DNA from 3 places in the Brucella sp. BE17 genome. Region 1 is predicted to be linked to each of the others. Evidence: predicted binding sites of a transcription regulator. Region 1 holds the regulator's gene; each other region holds the start of a gene.

Region 1 (3,284 bases):
CAAGCATTGCAACGCATCCTGCATTCAGCCAATACCGATGGATATGAAACCGTTTCATTGAGCGAAGCCGGCGGTCGCATTGTTGCCCACCCGGTTCAAGCGCAGCTCATGCAGCCGCCCTTCGATTGCTCGGCAATGGATGGCTATGCGCTGATTGCGCCCGCAGACATCACTTATCCGCTGCCTCTGAAAGTGATTGGCGAATCCGCTGCCGGAAAACGCTTTAACGGCAGTTTGCGACCCGGCGAAGCCGTTCGCATCTTTACTGGCGCCCCCCTGCCCGACAATGCCGACACGATCGTCATTCAGGAACATACAGACCGTAAAGGTGACCAACTGACAATATTGGAGGGTATCGACAAAGGTCGCCATATTCGCCGCGCTGGGCTGGATTTTGCGCCGGACAAAACGGTTCTCGAGGCGGGACGCGAGTTGGATGCAGCAGCGCTGTCGCTGGCTGCGGCAAGCGGCAATGCAGCCTTGGATGTCTTTCGCAGGCCCCGCATTGCCATTCTCGCCACAGGTGACGAACTCGTCCCTCCAGGCACCGCGCCGGGACCTGACCAGATCGTCGCGTCCAACAGTCTCGGCGTTGCAGAAATCATTCGCCGTGCGGGTGGCATGTCTCAGGATCTGGGCATCATCCCCGATAATCCTGCAAAAATCGAAGCGGCCATCGCGCAGGCGCTGGAGAGCGGCATCGATGTGCTGGTGACAGTTGGTGGCGCCTCGGTTGGCGACCGCGATTTTATCCATGTCGCCTTGCGCAATTGCGGCGTAGATCTCGACTTCTGGAAAATTGCCATGCGCCCAGGCAAGCCGCTGATGTATGGTCGCAAAATAGTCGGAAGCAAAACCGTGCATGTGATCGGCCTGCCGGGCAATCCTGTTTCCAGCCTCGTGTGCAGCCTCGTCTTTCTGCGTCCACTGGTCGCAAAGCTGGGCGGTACAAACCTGGACACCGATATCCGGCCCGCCATTCTTGGACAGCCAATGGCCGCCAACGATCATCGCCGCGATTTTGTACGCGCGACAATCGAAACACGAGGCGACGGCACGCTTGTTGCGACACCTTATTCGCTGCAAGATTCTTCCATGCTCTCGGCACTGGTCAACTCCGACGCGCTTTTAATCCGGGACGAAAACGCAACTGCGACTGCCAATGGCGAGCCATGCCGCATCCTCATGTTGTGATCATTTCGCGATAATTCGCCAAGCATACCCGTCTTCGCCTGAACATTAATTATTTAAAAACCATTGCAGAACAAGACTGGAACATATAGTGTTCGTTCTGGTTTTGTTTTTCTCTTATCTGTTCTAGGCCGGAGGGTGTCGCCAATGTTGACCCGCAAACAGCATGAACTTTTGCTGTTCATTCATGAGCGTCTGAAAGAAACCGGCATTCCCCCTTCTTTCGACGAAATGAAGGAAGCGTTGGATCTCGCTTCCAAGTCGGGCATTCATCGGCTGATTACAGCACTTGAAGAACGCGGTTTTATCCGCCGGCTACCCAACCGGGCGCGCGCGTTGGAAGTGCTGCGCCTACCGGATTCGATCGCGCCGGGGCTGAACAGTCAAAGAAAATTTTCGCCAAGCGTCATCGAAGGCAGCCTCGGCAAAGCGCCTGCAGCACAGCAGGCGGCGCGCCCCGCGTCCGTCACCACCAATGATGCCGTTTCTGCCACCGTTTCCGTGCCCGTTATGGGTCGCATCGCGGCAGGCGTACCGATTTCCGCCATCCAGAACCAGACACATTCACTGAGCCTTCCGCCGGAAATGCTGGGGGCGGGAGAGCATTACGCGCTTGAAGTGCGAGGCGATTCGATGGTTGAAGCTGGTATTTTTGACGGTGACACCGTCATCATCCGGCGTGGCGAGACGGCTAGCCCCGGCGAAATTATTGTGGCCCTCGTCGATGATGAGGAAGCAACGCTAAAGCGCTTCCGCCGCAAGGGCGCTTCGATTGCTCTTGAAGCTGCCAATCCCGCTTATGAGACGCGTATTTTCGGACCGGATCGGGTTCGCGTACAGGGAAAACTCATCGGGTTGATCCGTCGCTACTGACATTAAAGCGCGTTGCACCGGTGAGCGGGTTTGCAGCAACGTTCATGATCGGCTAATCCGGGGACCTTCCGTCATGACAGCGGAAGGTACTTTGGAAGGGTTAGGCTGTTTTTGGCGGTCGTAACGCGAACGCACAGACGGCTGAGACAATTGCCATCAGCACCATGTAAAGAACAGTGGGCATGACAGTGTCTGAATATTCCGCCGGGAGCGTCGTCGCGATAAGTGGTGAAACGCCGCCGCCCAGGATCGGACCAATCTGCTGAACCAGAGACAGGCCGCTATAGCGAATTCTGGCCGGGAACAATTCAGAACAAAATGCGCCCTGCAAGGCAATCGACGTTTTGATATTGGCGTGCCAGTTGTCTGCAAAGACCGTGTTCCAGAAACGCAGGAGCTCTTCATGGATTTCCTTGGCGCGGACATGATCTCCGCGTTACACGGCATTCCAAAGTGCAATGCACACCCCGGTAGGCCGTGATCCAGATTGCAAACAACATATCAGAAGCTCTGGGCGAATAGAGAGACGCAAACCGAGAGCTCAGATCAGACCAGATTTACTCCGTGCTCTAATATTCACCAAGCTTGATGTCAGATGTGTAATCGACACCATCCACTTCCTTCACGACTGGCTGTCCGCATTGCATGACGCCGGTTGCCGCGTTGAAAGCATAGGTTGGCGAGCCATAAAGTTGCCAGCCCTTGTTAAGCGCTGCCGTCACGCGGTGGCAAAAAGCGGAATCGTCCGGCCCGGTTATAAAGCGATAGAGTTTCATGGTCTGTCCTTTCTTAAATCCGGCCTAGAAGCCCGCTCTGGCAAGCAGGCGTTCGGCCATGGAAAGATGCAGCCGTTCGACCATCTTTCCCTCAAGCGAAATCACGCCCTTATCGGCATTTTCGGCCAGCGCGAACGCCGCGACCACCGCGCGGGCATGCGCAACCTCTCCCTCATCGGGCGAGAAGGCGCGGTTAGCAGCGCCGATCTGGTTTGGATGAATGAGCGTTTTGCCGTCAAAACCCATCGCGGCTCCTTGTGCGCATTCATCCGCAAAACCTGTTTCGTTGCGGAAATCATTATAGACTCCGTCAAGCACAGTCAGCCCGCCAGCACGAGCCGCCAGCAGAATCTGCATTAGCCACGGCACCAGATAGGTGCGCGCCCCATCAAGACGCACGCCCGTTTGCTGTGCGAGATCGTTGGAACCGACCACAAAAGCGGC
Region 2 (3,284 bases), on a different replicon from region 1:
AGAATGCTGACGCGTTCCTGCGCCATGATGAGATGCGCATTGAGCGCATCGCGTATCTTGCTTGCCGCCCAGTCTTTGTCTAGATCGACATGCACGACCTGTGCAAGCGCATGCACGCCCGCATCGGTGCGACCGGCAGCGCCCAGTGCCAAATCCTCGCCGCAGAATTTCTTGAACGCCTGCTCGATGGCGCCTTGCACAGTATGGCCGTTTTCCTGACGCTGCCAGCCCGCATAGGGCGTGCCGTCATATTCAACCGTCAGCCTGTAACGCGGCACCGCCTAGAGAACCTTCAAATTTTGCGCACCGCGCAGAAATTCCTGTGCAGCCAAGGGCTTGCCGCCTGAACGTTGTAACATAACGAGCCGCACGGCACCATCGCCACCGGCAATGGTCAGCTTGTCGTCAAGAACTTGACCGGGTGCGCCTTGCCCTTCAGCAAGTGTGGAGCGTAGTAATTTCACCCGCTCGACCGTGCCGTTGATTTCCATCTCGCACCAGGCACCCGGAAATGGGGAGAGGCCGCGAATGGTGTTATGCACGTCCTTTGCAGGTTTTGACCAGTCGATGCGGGCTTCAGCCTTGTCGATCTTGGCGGCATAGAGCACGCCATCTTCCGACTGTGGTTGCAACGCCAAACTTTCGCGTTCAAGGGCACCCAGTGCACGCACCATCAGATCGGCACCGATCATGCTGAGCCGATCATGCAATTCGCCCGCCGTCATATCCGGTGTAATCGCAACCTTCTCCGCCATGGCGACAGGCCCGGTATCGAGTCCCTCATCCATTTTCATGATCATGATGCCGCTCTCATCATCGCCCGCCATAATGGCACGCTGAATGGGCGCGGCACCACGCCAGCGCGGCAGCAGCGAAGCATGGCCATTATAGCAACCAAGCCTCGGCGTCTCTAAAATGGCTGTGGGCAATAACAGCCCGTAGGCAACGACAATCGCCACATCAGCTTCGAGGCTTGCAAAAACATCTTGTTCTTCCGCACCCTTGAGGCTCTTGGGCGTAAAAACCGGGATGCCGAATTCCTCTGCCTTTTCGTGCACGGGCGATTTGGTCAGTTCCAGCCCGCGGCGTCCTGCGGGACGTGGCGGCTGCGTGTAGACAGCCACGACATCATAGCCCTGCCCGATGATGGCGGTCAGGATTGGCACCGAAAAATCCGGTGTACCCATGAAGACAATACGCAAAGACATCAAAGCACCTGCCGTGTGCCGCCACGTTCCTTGGCAAGCTTCTTGAATTTCTTGATGACCATATCGCGTTTCAATTTGGAAATATGGTCGATGAAGAGAACGCCGTTGAGGTGATCGACCTCATGTTGCAGACACGTTGCCATCAGCCCGTCCGCTTCCATTGTCTGCGGCTTGCCCTCTACATCGAAATACTCGACCTTGATCCGGGCTGGCCGTTCCACTTCCGCATAATAATCGGGGATCGACAGACAGCCCTCTTCATAAAGGCTGAGCTCGTCCGAAGAACTCACGATCACCGGATTGACGAAAATGAAAGGAGATTTTTCCTGGTCTTCCTTGGCAAGGTCGATCGTCAGAAGACGAATGGGTTCGGCAACCTGTATCGCTGCAAGACCGATACCGGGGGCCTCATACATGGTCTCCAGCATATCCTTTGCAAATTTTCGCAAATGCGCATCAAACTGCTCGACCGGTTTGGAAACCTCGCGCAGCAAAGGATCAGGAAGATAGACAAGCGGTTTTAAAGACATAGGCTTCACGTAATCGCTTGTAAAAGAGTCGTCAATTGCAGTTTATATTATGTTCTTGTTTTGATCTCACCATGACGATACGAATCAGCTAAGCTTGGACTATGGAAAATCAGAATCTTCTCAACGAACCACTTTTGCAGCTTGGCGCCACATCGATTTCTCTGGGGAACATTCTTCTCACAGGCATTGTTGTGGTTGTGCTCTGCCTCGCGCTATTTCTGATCGCTGCTGCACGTTCGGCACGATTGCGCGCCGTTGCAGAAGCGCAGGCCGAAGACCGGGCACAGGACGCCGAACACCGCATGGCCGAGATTTTGAAAGCACAGGCCGAAATGCAGGGCCGCATGCAGACCATGGCCGAAGTGTTCGGCTCGCGGCAGGCTGAGCTCAATCAGTCGATCCGCGAACGGCTGGATGGCATGACGCATCGCATCGGCCAGACCATGACAGAGCAGACCCGCTCGACCCATGAAAATCTTGCCAAGCTGCAGGAGCGTCTCGCCGTCATCGACACGGCGCAGAACAATATCCAGTCGCTTGCAGGCCAGGTCGTGCAGTTACAGGCAATCCTCGCCAACAAGCAGACACGCGGCGCGTTCGGCCAGTCGCGCATGGAAGCCATCATCGCCGATGGCCTGCCGCAAGGGGCCTATGAATTTCAGGCGACGCTCTCAAACAGCACCCGGCCCGATTGCCTTGTGCGCATGCCCAACAAAGCGCCGTCTCTGGTGATCGACGCAAAATTTCCACTCGAGGCATGGAACGCCATGCGCGAAGCCGAGCACCCGGAAGCCAAAAAACCCGCCGTCACACAATTCCGCCGTGACATGGAGGTGCATATCAAGGATGTCTCCGACAAATATCTGATACCCGGCGAAACGCAGGACACAGCTTTTTTGTTTGTTCCGTCCGAGTCTATTTTTGCCGATATTCATGAGCATTTCGAAGCACTGATCCAACGTGCGCACCGCGCAAGGATCGTCATCGTCTCACCATCGCTTCTGATGTTGTCCATTCAGGTCATTCAGGCAATCTTGAAGGATGCTCGTATGCGCGAACAGGCACATGTCATTCAGGGCGAAGTCATCCGCTTGATGGAAGATGTAGGCCGCCTCGATGAACGTGTGCGCAAGCTGCAAACGCATTTTGTGCAGGCTAACAAGGATATCGACGATATTCTGGTGTCATCAAACAAGGTAACCAGGCGCGGCGCAAAGATCGAAGCGCTGGAGTTTGGGCCGGCCCCCGATACGGACGCGCCTCAGAGCAAACAAGCGGAAAACCCCGCCAGTCAATTGCACCTACGTGTGGTGGACGAGGATTGATCGCTTAAAACGCCGTACGTCCTTTCGAATGCACAGCGCTTTAAGCTTTTTTATCTAAGCATCGGCCCAAAAATCATAGCCGATTTTTGGGCCAATGCTCTATTCAGATTTGGGCTTATTCTCCGAATGGCCCAGATCGCGTTCCGGCCAGACGAGATCGCGCACACGCTGTTTCAAAATCTTGGCTTCCGGGAAACCGCCATCGCGCTTGCGCTCCCAGA
Region 3 (3,284 bases), on a different replicon from region 1:
AACGTCGGCAGTAAAACGGAATCCTTCCAGTTGCCCAACATTATGGTCTTCGACAATCACGTCTCCGGTCGGGCTGATTTCTGCTTCAAGCATGGTATTCTCTCTCAGGCGCCTCATAAGCACGCTTGTCCTGCGGTCTACAAAGCGTTTCGTCAACCTTTCATGCAGCGCGTCGGACAATCTATCCTCTATTTCGCGCGTCTTTTCCTGCCAGTGTGTCGGATCGGCAAGCCATCCCGGCCTGTGCGACACAAAAGTCCAGGTACGGATTTGCGCCACGCGGTGCGACAAAGTATCGATTTCCCCCTCGGTACTGTCGGCCCGGCGCACCTGTTCGCTCATATAATCTTCATCAACGCTCCCCCGGCGCACAAGGTCCTGATAAATGGCGGCAATAATGTCTGCATGCTGCGCCGGTGCAATCTTGCGATAATCGGGAAGCGCACAGGCATCCCATAACAGTTCGATCCGCGCCGGCGTCGTGGCAAGGCGGACAATATCTTCGTCTCGCGCCAGATTTTCAAGCGCCTGCTGATCGACCGCCGGAAGCGCCCTTGCGAGCCCTTCGATAGGTGCAGGCGTCTCCAGCGAGCGGCGCAGCGCATCAATGGATGCAAAATCAAAACGCGCGGTACGCCATTGCAGCACCTTCACGGGATCGAAATTATGCGCTTCCACCCGTTCGACCAGTTCATCGTCGAAGGGTTGTACCTGCCCGGTAACGCCGAACGTGCCATCGCGAAGATGCCGTCCGGCGCGCCCTGCGATCTGCCCTACTTCCGCTGGCGTCAGATCGCGGAACTGATAGCCATCGAATTTGCGGTTCTGCGCAAAGCCGACGTGATCGACATCGAGATTAAGCCCCATGCCGATGGCATCGGTCGCCACCAAAAAATCCACATCGCCCGACTGATAAAGCTCGACTTGCGCGTTGCGCGTGCGTGGCGAGAGCGCGCCCATGACCACAGCCGCCCCGCCGCGCTGGCGACGGATCAATTCTGCAATCGCATAAACCTCGTCCGCTGAAAAAGCGACGATCGCCGAGCGGTTGGGCAGACGTGTGATCTTCTTGGAACCGGCATAGGCCAGATTAGACAGACGCGGACGCGTAATGACATTCACGCCCCGCAGCAACTTCTCCAGAATGCCGCGCATGGTGGCGGCACCCAGAAGCAGTGTTTCCTGCCGTCCACGCAGATGCAGGATGCGGTCGGTAAAGATGTGCCCGCGTTCCAGATCATTGGCAAGCTGCACCTCGTCTATCGCCACGAAAGCAACGTCTGTGCGTCGCGGCATGGCCTCGACGGTGCAAACGGAATAGCGCGCGCCTGGCGGCACGATCTTTTCTTCACCGGTGATCAGCGCCACATTGGCGGCTCCAACCCGCTCCACGACACGATTATAGACTTCGCGCGCCAGAAGACGCAGTGGCAGGCCAATCATGCCACTGCCGTGCGAAAGCATACGCTCGATGGCTAGATGCGTCTTGCCGGTATTGGTAGGCCCCAGCACTGCCGTTACATCGCGCCCGCTCAAGACGAGAGGCAAATCATGGGCGGGGAATTGATTCATGCCAGCAATCGGTTTCCCGGTATGGATGTCCCCGGGCCGAAGGTCCGAAGGAGCTTAATGATTGAACGTTTCCGCGGAGAGTATTCCGCCCGAACGCTATGAGTTTTTGAGCGCTGTTTCAGCATAGGATGATTGCGCGCTAAATACAGCAGAACATGCGATAGCACTATCCCGCTGGGATCGAAAGCGTTTGCGGAGGAAGGACAGAAAAAATCTCCACCAATCTGGCTCGACATGCATTCCGGATTAACGGGTGATCTTAACAAATGGAACGACTCTGGAACGAATCGGCTACGAATCGCTGACTGACTTCTTTTCTTGTTTTGTTCACGGCAACATGTTGCGTCTAACCATCCACCTCCCACTATATGATGAATCAGTTTCTGAGACGCTTATCCTGAAAATTGAATAAAGCGGCCATGTCGTTAACGATTGCCGGAAAGCAAGGCGATCTCGCGTCTGCAGCTCATTGGAACATTCAAAAAACGAAGCAATACCTTGGGGATAGCAAGAACGCTCCCGTCATAAATCTACGTAATTGTTAACCTTCAGGCCAAAGCCGGAACGAATCGGCTACGAATCGCTCTCCGCACCCGTTTCTCTTTTTGTTCACACCACATCTGGTGGGTCAGGAGAGTGATCTCGCATAGCAACCCCATTGGAAACGAGGGAAGTAACCTCAGATTGTCCAGATGCGTTAACCTTTGCAGCATGTCTCAGCGATTTAGGAGACATGCATAGGAATAGAACTCAATCACGCTCCACACACATGGCCACGCCCATCCCGCCGCCGATGCACAGTGTTGCCAGGCCGCGCCGCGCCTTACGGCGCTTCATTTCATAAAGCAGCGTGGTCAGCACGCGCGCGCCCGAAGCACCGATGGGGTGGCCGATGGCAATCGCACCGCCATTCACATTGACGATTTCTGGATCAAGATCTAGATCACGAACAACCGCGAAGGATTGTGCCGCGAAGGCCTCGTTGGCTTCCACGAGGTCGAGATCGGCAACGCTCCAGCCAGCCTTTTCCAGCGCCTTACGGCTGGCCGGGATCGGGCCGGTGCCCATGATTGACGGATCGACACCTGCCGTCGCCCAGGAAACAATACGGGCCAGCGGCGCGATGCCACGCTTGTCAGCCTCGCCTGCCTCCATCAGGACGACCGCCGCGGCGCCGTCATTGATACCGGAAGCATTTCCCGCGGTTACCGTGCCTTCTTTGTCGAAAGCGGGTCTGAGCCGCGCCAACGCATCCATCGTCGTGCCTGCACGGATATATTCATCTGCGGATACCACCTGTTCCCCCTTACGCGTGCTGATCGTAAAGGGAACGATTTCCTCATCAAATTTTCCGGCCTTTTGCGCGGCTTCTGCCTTGTTTTGAGACGCCACCGCAAATGTATCCTGGTCTTCACGGCTTAACTGCCACTGACGGGCGATATTTTCCGCAGTGACACCCATGTGGTAGCCATGGAATGCGTCAGTCAGCCCGTCTTTGATCATCGTATCGATCATCTTGAAGTCGCCCATCTTCACACCGCTGCGCAAATGCGCACAATGCGGTGCCATGGACATGGATTCCTGACCGCCTGCAACAACCACCTTCGCGTCACCGGCAAGAATCTGCTGCATACCAAGTGCTACGGCACGCAAGCCTGAACCACAGAGCTGATTGATGGAAAATGCTGTGCTTTCCTTTGGGCAGCCCGCCT

The links. Region 1 encodes LexA, which represses DNA repair genes until DNA is damaged. Its sites were predicted from a motif close to TGTTCNNNNTGTGTTCNG; they were not measured.
Region 2: a site for LexA is predicted at 1,789-1,806, ahead of def (peptide deformylase). Genes of this name have one in related genera too.
Region 3: a site for LexA is predicted at 1,840-1,857, ahead of AAIB41_RS08060 (helicase-related protein). Genes of this name have one in related genera too.

What each region holds. Positions count from the first base shown of each region.
Region 1 covers NZ_CP154468.1:280,295-283,578, reverse strand. The annotation lists gene glp (gephyrin-like molybdotransferase Glp) at 1-1,194, shown strand, start outside; gene lexA (transcriptional repressor LexA) at 1,339-2,064, shown strand; gene AAIB41_RS12770 (DUF1737 domain-containing protein) at 2,634-2,840, opposite strand; gene AAIB41_RS12765 (CoA ester lyase) at 2,865-3,284, opposite strand, start outside.
Region 2 covers NZ_CP154467.1:1,474,305-1,477,588, forward strand. The annotation lists gene truA (tRNA pseudouridine(38-40) synthase TruA) at 1-278, opposite strand, end outside; gene fmt (methionyl-tRNA formyltransferase) at 282-1,202, opposite strand; gene def (peptide deformylase) at 1,208-1,738, opposite strand; gene AAIB41_RS07175 (DNA recombination protein RmuC) at 1,840-3,063, shown strand; gene AAIB41_RS07180 (SelT/SelW/SelH family protein) at 3,163-3,284, opposite strand, start outside.
Region 3 covers NZ_CP154467.1:1,654,702-1,657,985, forward strand. The annotation lists gene AAIB41_RS08060 (helicase-related protein) at 1-1,572, opposite strand, end outside; gene AAIB41_RS08065 (acetyl-CoA C-acetyltransferase) at 2,323-3,284, opposite strand, start outside.